Regions from separate parts of the Devosia oryziradicis genome, predicted to be linked through region 2. Evidence: predicted binding sites of a transcription regulator. Region 2 holds the regulator's gene; each other region holds the start of a gene.
The links. Region 2 encodes LexA, which represses DNA repair genes until DNA is damaged. Its sites were predicted from a motif close to TGTTCNNNNTGTGTTCNG; they were not measured.
Positions count from the first base shown of each region.

Region 1: a site for LexA is predicted at 1,719-1,736, ahead of recA (recombinase RecA). Genes of this name have one in related genera too.
Region 3: a site for LexA is predicted at 1,107-1,124, ahead of ssb (single-stranded DNA-binding protein). Genes of this name have one in related genera too.

Region 1 is NZ_CP068047.1:1,979,587-1,982,863, forward strand. It holds gene JI749_RS09855 (aldo/keto reductase) at 1-479, opposite strand, end outside; gene araD1 (AraD1 family protein) at 536-1,531, opposite strand; gene recA (recombinase RecA) at 1,819-2,892, shown strand; gene alaS (alanine--tRNA ligase) at 3,066-3,277, shown strand, end outside.
Region 2 is NZ_CP068047.1:2,240,479-2,243,755, forward strand. It holds gene JI749_RS11225 (IlvD/Edd family dehydratase) at 1-24, shown strand, start outside; gene JI749_RS11230 (cold-shock protein) at 243-455, opposite strand; gene JI749_RS11235 (hypothetical protein) at 833-1,189, opposite strand; gene lexA (transcriptional repressor LexA) at 1,189-1,902, opposite strand; gene JI749_RS11245 (molybdopterin molybdotransferase MoeA) at 2,010-3,212, opposite strand; gene moaC (cyclic pyranopterin monophosphate synthase MoaC) at 3,209-3,277, opposite strand, start outside.
Region 3 is NZ_CP068047.1:2,535,226-2,538,502, reverse strand. It holds gene uvrA (excinuclease ABC subunit UvrA) at 1-155, opposite strand, end outside; gene JI749_RS12730 (LysE family translocator) at 375-1,019, opposite strand; gene ssb (single-stranded DNA-binding protein) at 1,339-1,863, shown strand; gene JI749_RS12720 (sensor domain-containing diguanylate cyclase) at 1,970-3,277, opposite strand, start outside.

The DNA of each region.
Region 1 (3,277 bases), 260 kb from region 2:
GCCCAGAGCGGCTTGTTGCCCTCGACGCCATGGGTCGCGACGCCGATGTCGTGGACATAGAGAATGTCGATCTTCTCGAGCCCGAGCCGCTGCTGGCTGTCCTCGAACGAGCGCATGACGGCATCGTACGAATAGTCGTAGAGCTGGTTGAAGGGCAGGGGATCGACCCAGTTGCCCTTGTCCTGCTCGGCGGCGCTCACAGGCTTGAGCAGGCGTCCGACCTTGCTCGACAGCACCACGTCCTCGCGGCGCTCGCGCAAGACGTCACCCATCAGGTGCTCGGAGCGGCCCAGGCCATATTGCGGGGCGGTATCGACGTAGTTTATCCCCACGTCCAGCGCATGGGATACCGTGGCGCGGGCCTGCTCGGCGGGAACGGCGGAGAAGATACCAGCAAGGGAGGCGCCCCCCAGGCCCAGCGTGGTCACCTGCAGGTCGGTGCGTCCAACCCGTCGCTTTTCGAATGTGCGAGCAGTCATGTCATCCCTCCAAACGGCGGAGGGATAACTGACATGTTAGGTGGTTTGCGGCAAGATCAATAGAGGTTGCCTACGATCACCGGATGCTCGGTTTCGGTGCGGACAGGGTTGCGCAGGGGGGCGCCGAACTGGGCTTCTTCGATCTCGAAGATGTCGTTCGGCTGGGTCTTGATGCCGTCGGCGAAGCTCAGCGTGGCCGTGCCGAACATGTGGACATGCACATCGCCCGGCCGCCGGAACAGGTCATACTTGAAGTGGTGATATTCGAGATTGGCGATGGTGTGGCTCATATTGTCCTCACCCGACAGGAACGGCTTTTCCCAGAGTACCTTGCCATCGCGCCAGATGCGCGATTTGCCCTCGATATGGGCCGGCAGGTCGCCGATGCGCAGTTCGGGGCCGAAGGCGCAGGCGCGCAGCTTGGAGTGGGCAAGGTAGAGGTAGTTGATGCGCTCGGTCACGTGATCGGAGAACTCGTTGGCCAGGGCAAAACCGAGCCGACGCGGCTGGCCGTTCTGGTCGATCAGGTAGACGCCGGCGATCTCAGGTTCTTCGCCGGCGTCGAGCGCAAAGCCCGGGGACGGGATGGGGTGGCCCGGGTTGACGACCGAGTAGCCGTTGCCCTTGTAGAACCATTCCGGCTGCACGCCCTTGAGGCCATCGGCGGGCTTGCCGCCTTCAAGGCCCATGCGGAACATCTTCATGGTGTCCGTGAGACCGGTTTCGGCTGCGCCGCTATTGGCAGTGTGCATGGCGTCGCGCGTTGCCGCCGAGCCAAGATGGGTGAGGCCGGTGCCGGTGAGGTAGAGATGGGCCGGATCGGGATGATCGATCGGCGCCAGCATGCGGCCCTCGGCGAGGATGGCCTCACGATCAAGAGTGGCGCCCAGGCCCTGATCGGCAACCAGGGCACCCAGGCCACCTTGGCGGGAAAGCGCGGCCATGGCCAGCTCGTAGACGCTGGTGGCACCGTTGACGACACGGGTTACCCCATTGTCGACGGCGCCGACGGCGCGTGCGCCATTGTGGTCGAAAAACTGGATCAGGTTCATGGCGCGGCTCCTGCGCTGGGCCCGTTGGGCGCGTTTGCAGGCATAAAGCGCAATAGGGGTCAGCGAGGCAAGTCAAAAATCATACTTATTGAACGCCTGCCCGTCGGCGGGGCTACTGACACACTCTGTCGTAGCGATGCGCGATTCTCCGGCATGCCTCGATGTTCTCATTTTGTCTTGACAGAAACGGAACAAGATGAGAACAAATGAGGCACATTCAATGCATGGCCACATCAGGTGTCGGCGCGTTGCGCAGCCTCCCGGAGCGTGGAATAAGGAGAGACCAAATGGCGAATGCCCCGCTTCGTGTAGTTGAAGGTGGTTCGATGGATAAGGACAAGGCTCTTGCTGCCGCGCTAGGACAGATCGAGCGGAATTTCGGCAAGGGTTCGATCATGCGCCTTGGCGAGGCTTCGGCCATCGAGGTCGAATCGATCTCGACCGGCTCGCTGGGCCTCGATATCGCGCTGGGCATTGGCGGCCTGCCCAAGGGCCGTATCGTCGAAATCTTCGGGCCGGAAAGCTCGGGCAAGACCACGCTGGCGCTGCATGTCATCGCCGAGGCCCAGAAGGCTGGCGGTATCTGTGCCTTTGTCGACGCAGAGCATGCGCTCGATCCGGTCTATGCCCGCAAGCTCGGCGTCAATGTGGATGACCTGCTGATCTCGCAGCCCGATGCCGGCGAACAGGCCCTCGAAATCACCGATACGCTGGTCCGTTCCGGCGCCATCGACGTGCTGGTGGTCGATTCGGTTGCGGCGCTCACGCCGCGGGCTGAACTCGAAGGCGAAATGGGCGATGCCTTGCCGGGTCTCCAGGCCCGGCTGATGAGCCAGGCCATGCGCAAGCTCACCTCGTCCATCTCCAAGTCGAAGTGCCTCGTCATCTTCATCAACCAGATCCGCATGAAGATCGGCGTGATGTATGGCTCGCCCGAAACTACCACCGGCGGCAATGCGCTCAAGTTCTATGCTTCGGTGCGCCTCGACATCCGCCGCATTGGCGCGCTCAAGGATCGCGAGGAGATCGTGGGCAACCAGACCCGTGTGAAGGTGGTCAAGAACAAGCTGGCCCCGCCCTTCCGTCAGGTCGAGTTCGACATCATGTATGGCGAAGGCATTTCCAAGACCGGCGAGCTGCTCGATCTGGGTGTCAAATCCGGCATCATCGAGAAGTCCGGCGCCTGGTTCTCGTGGGATAGCCAGCGCCTGGGGCAGGGCCGTGAGAATTCGCGGCAGTTCCTCAAGGACAACCCGGCGATTGCCAGCACGATCGAGCAGGGTGTGCGCGAAAGCTCGGGCCTGCTTGGCGAAGTGCTGCTGGTAGCCGGCGGCGACGACGACACCGGCGACGACGACTGAGATCATTCTTCCCATGCAGGGATTTGAGGGGCACTGCGCAAGCGGTGCCTCTTTTCTTTGGCTACGGTCGCTTTGCCGCCGCAATGCTGGACATTGCGGCAAGCGGCACGATAGAAAGCCAGCCGAACTCGTCTACGGCGCCCGGCGCCAATTTCCGTAATGAAAGCCTCTAGATGACCAGCGTAAACGACCTCCGTTCGAGCTTTGTCGACTACTTTGCCCGCAATGGTCACCACGCTGTGGCATCGAGCCCGCTGGTGCCGCGCAACGATCCGACGCTGATGTTCACCAATTCGGGCATGGTGCAGTTCAAGAACACCTTCACCGGTGTCGAAAAGCGCCCCTATTCTCGCGCCACCACAGCGCAGAAATGCGTGCGCGCCGG
Region 2 (3,277 bases):
GGCGTGCCGCGCGACAACCACTGATCGCGCCGAAGCGTAACAAGGAGGGGGCTCGCGCCACGTGCGGGCCCCTTTGCTTTTCTTGCGCTGTATCGCCCATCCCCGTTCGCGGCTCTTCAGTCCAGACGAAGCGCTGGGGGCTTTCGGGCAGGAACCGGCCAAGGACAAACAAAAAGGCCACCGCTGGTTTCGCGATGGCCTCTCGTGAGCGGCGCCGAAGCGCGCTCGTCTTGCAATGGAGACTAGAGCAGGGTCAGGTTGGTCGCGGACTGCTTGCCGTCGCGGCCGGTTTCCAGCTCGTAGGTCACCTTGTCGTTCTCGTAGAGGCCCTGCAGGCCCGAACGCTGAACGGCGGAGATGTGGACGAAGGCGTCCTTGCCACCGTCTTCGGGCGAGATGAAGCCGAAGCCCTTGGTGGTGTTGAAGAATTTCACGGTGCCGGTGATGAGGGCCATGATAGGTTCCTTTATGCTCGTAACGAGCGGTTATCCGATGGCAACATGCCAAGGGGACATAACGTTCGCATGGTCGAGAAGGAAGCCACGGACCGGCTTGGCCGGCGTCAGGCAGCCGACTTAGGCTGAAAACGTATGGTACCTATGTGGCATGGAACGGATCGTTCTGCAAGATGGCCACCAGTAAGAGTTTGCAGATACTGCGCTTTACCGTTTCGGCGGCCCCAAATGCCAAGCAGAACCAGTCCTGCTCCGTCCTCAATAGTCTCGTTCGAACCATGCTGGCGGCGCAGAGCCAGAGCTGGTTGGGATCGCAAAATTCCGCAACGGTGGGCGCTCTTCGAGGCTGGCGACCCGTCGGCAAAGACAGCACTCATTCAGCGCAAAAGCGTCAGCCCGAATCCCTGGCCATCGCTGCCGATGGTCACCCAGCGACCGCTGACATCGCATTGCAGCAAGAGCGTGTCGTTGTTGCGAATGCCCACCACGGCGCCGACCGAAGACAATTCGCCCTCGAGCAGGCAGCCGATGACCGGCGCCCCGGCCTCGGCTTTTTGCCAGCCAGTGCCAGCCTGGCAGATGGAGACAGACTCACCCGCATTGATTCCAGCGCCCGGTGAAAAGGTCACGTCACCCACCCAGCAGCGGGTCTCCTTCACGCTTGCCTCCTGGGCGAGCGCAGGTCCCGCCGGCAGGGCCAGCAGCAGCAAGGCACCCAGCCAGGCGGCGCGCATCAATATTTCCGCAGCAGGCCAACCAGGCGGCCCTGCACCTTGACCCGGTCGGGTGGGAAGATGCGGGTTTCGTAGGCCGGGTTCGCCGCTTCGAGCGCCACCGTATTGCCCTTGCGGCGCAGGCGCTTGAGCGTGGCTTCCTCGTCGTCGACCAAGGCCACGATGATCTCGCCGGTCGAGGCCTGGTCCTGCTTCTTGATCAAGACGGTATCGCCATCAAAAATGCCGGCATCGATCATGGAGTCGCCGCGTACTTCGAGCGCGTAGTGCTCGCCGGCACCCAGCATTTCGGGCGGAACCATGATGGTGTGAGAGTGGCTCTGGATCGCCTCGATCGGCGTACCGGCCGCAATCCGGCCCATGACCGGAATGGCGACGGGTCGAACATAGTCCTCGGTCGCCGAAATACGCGAGGGCGGCGAAGCCACCTTGCCCAGATTGCCCTCGATGACCGATGGCTCGAAGCGCGCCTTGCGGCCGCCCAGCGACGGGTTCATCGAATCGGGAAGCTTGACTACCTCGAGCGCCCTGGCCCGGTTGGGCAGGCGGCGGATGAAGCCGCGCTCCTCCAGCGCCGTAATCAGCCGATGAATGCCCGACTTGGACGCCAGATCGAGCGCATCCTTCATCTCATCGAATGATGGCGGGATGCCGCTTTCCTTCATCCGTTCGTGGATGAACATCAGCAGCTCGTGTTGTTTGCGCGTCAGCATGGGCCCCTCGGGGAGAGAATCGGAACATAGGCAGAACGACTATATGTGTTCCAGTTATGTTCCGCAATATGCTTGCTGACGCACCAGTCTAGCGCCCAGTTGGACTGTCAGAACGCGTCGATGGACAGGGCTTCGATTGTGGTTCCCGCAGGTTGCCCCGGATCACCCTCTGGCTGGATGATCAACATGTTGGCGCCGCCCAGGGACGAGGTGTGTCCGCTGTCGGTCTGGGCGATCGGTTCGAGCTGCGGGCCGTTGGGCGTGTGCACGAGGCGGGCGCGCATGAAATGGCGTCGCGCGGTATTTGGCGGCGTTGCGGCGGCGAGCGGCAACCGCCAGGTTGGTGGTTCAGCGTATCCAAGCCAGCGGCGGAGAGCGGGCTTGATGAAGACGATCGCCGTGACCATGGCCGATACCGGATTACCCGGCAGGCCGAAAACCAGGGTTTTGCCACGGGTGCCAAACATCAGCGGCTTGCCCGGCCGCATGTTGATGCGCCAGAAGTCCAGGGTCACGCCCATCTCGAGCAGGAGCTCCTGGACGATATCATGGTCGCCGACGCTGGCGCCGCCCGTCGTGATCAGGATATCGAGGTCGCCAGCAAAGATGTCCGCCAGCTTCGAGCGCAGTTTTGCCCGCTCATCCCCGACGATGCCGTGATCATCAACGCTCTGCGCATAGGGGGAGAGCAGGGGGGCGAGGCCGTAGCTGTTGGAGGCGACGATCTGGTCGGGTCCCAGTGGGTCGCCTGGCAGAACCAGTTCGTCCCCAGTGGCCAGCAGGGCGATGCGCGGGCGCCTGGCGACGTTAAGTATGGCGCTGTTGGCAGCGGCAGCTACCGACAATTGCATCGCACCCATGCGTGTGCCCGGCGCGATCAGCTGTTGACCGCGCGCAAAATCGTTACCCCGCGGCCGCACGCTGTGACCGGGACGCGCGGGCGCCGTGAACGAAACATGGCTGCCGTCGACGAGGGCCTCTTCCTGCATGATGACGGTATCGGCGCCCTCTGGCACCGGAGCTCCGGTGAAGATGCGGACGGCCTCACCTGGGGCGACCCGTCCGGAAAAGCCGGCACCAGCCTGCGATGTGCCGATGAGGGAGAGGCGATGCCCCTCGACCACGTCGGCCGCCCGCAGGGCATAACCGTCCATGGCGCTGGCATGGAAAGGCGGCTGGTCGTGGGCGGCAATCAGGGGCTCGGCCAGAACCCTTCCGCCAGCCTGGGAAAGGGGCACCCGTTCGGCCGTTGGCGCCGGTACGCGCTGCAGGATGGCGGCAATGGCGTCGTCGACGGGAAGCAGGCTCATGAGCGGGTAAAATCGCCGGATTTGCCGCCGGATTTTTCGAGGAGGCACATGTCGGTGACGACCAT
Region 3 (3,277 bases), 290 kb from region 2:
ATGGTATCGAAGGCTAGGGAGGACTTGCCCGAACCCGACAGGCCCGTCATGACGATGAGGCTGTCGCGCGGCAGCTTGAGATCGATGCCCTTGAGATTGTGTTCGCGGGCGCCGCGCACAATGATCTCACGGTTCTGGCTGGGCTTTGGCGTCATCATATCAGTCCATGGCTGGGGGCACGCAAAAGCGGCGCGGCGGCAAAGTCGGGTTGGAGTATCGGAGCAGGGGAGCCATTCAGATAGGCTTGGCTGGCCCGTCTCGCAAGCGGTCCATCCGCATGGCGGCCCGTCTGTGAGGTCACCTTAGCGTGTCCCGGACCACTTGCCAAAGCACCATTCGTCAACTGGAACATAAGCGGAACAATCCAGATTCGGTCAAGGGCCCGCATGCTGCGTCAGTCCATGCCATGCGGTGAACAACGCCACCACGACGAACAATGCGCCAGCGCCGCGCCCGATCCAGATGGTGACCTGGGGGTGGCCTACCAGGGCATCACGGCCCCGTCCGGCCGCCAGGGCCAGCGCACCATAGACAAGGAATTGCATCCCGACGGTCATCAGTCCCATGACCAATGCCTGCGACCAGATCTGACCGAATTCGGGTCGCATGAATTGCGGGAACACCGCCAGCACGAAGAGGTAGGCCTTGGGATTGAGCAGGCATGTGACCAGCCCCTGGCGGAAGGCGACCCAGTCGGAGCGCGTGGACGCGCCGCCGATATTGTCCACCGTGATGGAACTGCGCAGAAGGGTATAGCCGATCCACGCCATATAGGCCGCCCCGACCACGATCATCGCCTGGAAGATCATGCCAGGCAGCTGCGTCATCAGGCCGACTGCGACCGCGCCGAACAAGGTATGAACAGCGCCGCCCAGCATGATGCCTGCCACAGCGCTGAGCCCGGCGCGACGGCCGCGGGTTAGCGCGTTGGTCAAAACGAAGAACATGTCCATGCCCGGCACGACAATTATGCCAAAGAGCAGGATGAGATAAATCCAGAGAGCCTGGGCATAGTCCATCGGTATCGTCCCCCGCGCGAGGCGATGCTCTCGGCCACCCCTGCTGACAAACCGTGTCAGCAGCCCACGCATTTCCGGGGCTTGACGTAGAACATAACAAGAACATACACTGCTCGTGTCAGCTGGAGCCGTAGGCGTCTTAGGTGTTCAAAACATGCTGATCCAGCGCGCAACGAGCACCGGGACGCGCTAGGATGACGGCCATCTCGACAAGGCCAGACAGATGCGCCGCGCTGTGGGCGGGCAGGGGTCTTGCGCAATGTAAGTAAGCGTCCCGCGACCAAGCAGACCGGGACTGAATTGAAAGAAGGAATTCGCCATGGCAGGCAGCGTGAACAAGGTCATCCTGGTCGGCAATCTCGGCGCCGATCCCGAGGTGCGCAATCTCCCCAGCGGCGGCAAGGTGGTGAACCTCAGCGTCGCCACGTCGGAGAACTGGAAAGACAAGAATACCGGCGAGCGCCGCGAAAAAACCGAGTGGCATCGCGTGGTGATCTTCTCGGAAGGCCTGGCGCGCGTGGCGGAGAGCTACCTGCGCAAGGGCAGCAAGGTCTATCTCGAGGGCCAGCTGCAGACACGCAAGTGGCAGGACCAGTCGGGCCAGGACAAGTATTCCACCGAAGTGGTGCTCCAGGGCTTCAACTCGAACCTGACGCTGCTCGATGGTCGTGGCGACGGCGACAGTGCAGGCGGCGGCTATGGCAACAGCGATGGCGGCTTCCGCGGTGTCGACAATGGTGGCGGTTTCCGTGGCCCACGTGACAACGGTGGCGGCGGGCAGCGACCGCGGGCCAATGCGCCGGCCTTCGAGCCCGGCGGCATGGACGACGATATCCCGTTCTGAGCGCAAAGCTCGATGAAGTGATCCGGCGCGGCGAACCTGCGCCAGATCACAGAATCATACCCTAACGGCCCAAGAGCGAGGACGAGACGGCCACCACCGCCTGAGCTCAGGCGGCGAAGCTGCGGCTGGTGTCCCGACCGGCCGCCTTGGCGGCATAGAGCGCGGTATCGGCCTGGTGGAACAGTTCCTCGGCCGAGCCGCCGCCATATTGCGCCACGCCCACGGACGCACTGATGCGGAGCGTTCGACCTTGCGCCAGCGCCGGGCGGCGCATCGTGTCCACGATGCCCTGGGCCAGCGCTAGGCCATCCTGGCGGGGGAGATCGGCCTTGAGCAAAACGGCAAACTCATCGCCACCAATGCGGGCCACCAGCGCGGCGCCGATGCAGCATTCGACCAGGCGCCGTGCGGTCTCCCGCAGACAGTCGTCGCCAACGGCGTGGCCATGGGTATCGTTGATCTGCTTGAAGCCGTCGAGGTCCACCAGCAGCAAGGCGCCAAACTGGGCGCTGCCACTGTCCAGCTCTGCCAGGCGCGCCTGGAACTGGCTCCGGTTGGCGAGGCCCGTCATCACGTCGAACTCGGCCAGGTAGCGGGTGCGATCGGCCAGCAGCTTTTCCTCGGTAATGTCCTGCTTCATGCCGAAGACGCGATGGGCCACCCCGTCGCGGCTTTCCACCGCCCCCGTCAGGCGCATCCACCGGCGATTGCCCTTGACCGTGATGATCTCGAGGTCGAGCGCGAAATCGCTGCAATTGGCGATGGCATGGGCACGCGCCGCCTCCATGCGCTGGCGCGACAGCTCAGGGTAGCAGGCCAACGCCAGTTCGCGAGTCACCGGTGTGTTTCGCGGGATTTCGAACAGGTCGTAAACGCCATTGGTCCAGAGCAGGCTGTCGTCGCTGAGATTGCACTGCCAGATGCCGATGCGGGCCGTTGCAGACGCCCGGTCGAACAGGGTGCGTCGCTGCTCCTCGAGGGCGGTGAAATCAGCGATGGTCTTGTTCTGCGCTTCGATCACACGCCGCTGTCGCGCGATGGCAGCCATGGCCAGCGCTTCGCCGGCCACCGCGGCGATGGTGGTCGCCATCATCTGGCTGCGCGGCCGCGGATCGAACAGGCTCAGCAACTGGCTTGGATGGTCAGCCTCGCCGGGCATCACCATGCCGGCGTAGAAGCGCATCGGCGGCTGGTCCGTATCGGCGATGACCAAAGGCTGCGCCGCTGCCCGGGCGCGGGCCTCCAGCGCCGGCACAGGCGTCTGGTCACCAGCCACGGCAATGGCCGTCAGGCCATCGGCAGAAATGTTGCTCAGCCTCGCCCCGGCGACGCCAAGCAGATCGCACAGACGCTGCAGGCGCTGGCCCACTGCCAAATCCTTTGACGCTTCGGCAGCGGGGGTGGGGGCGTTGGC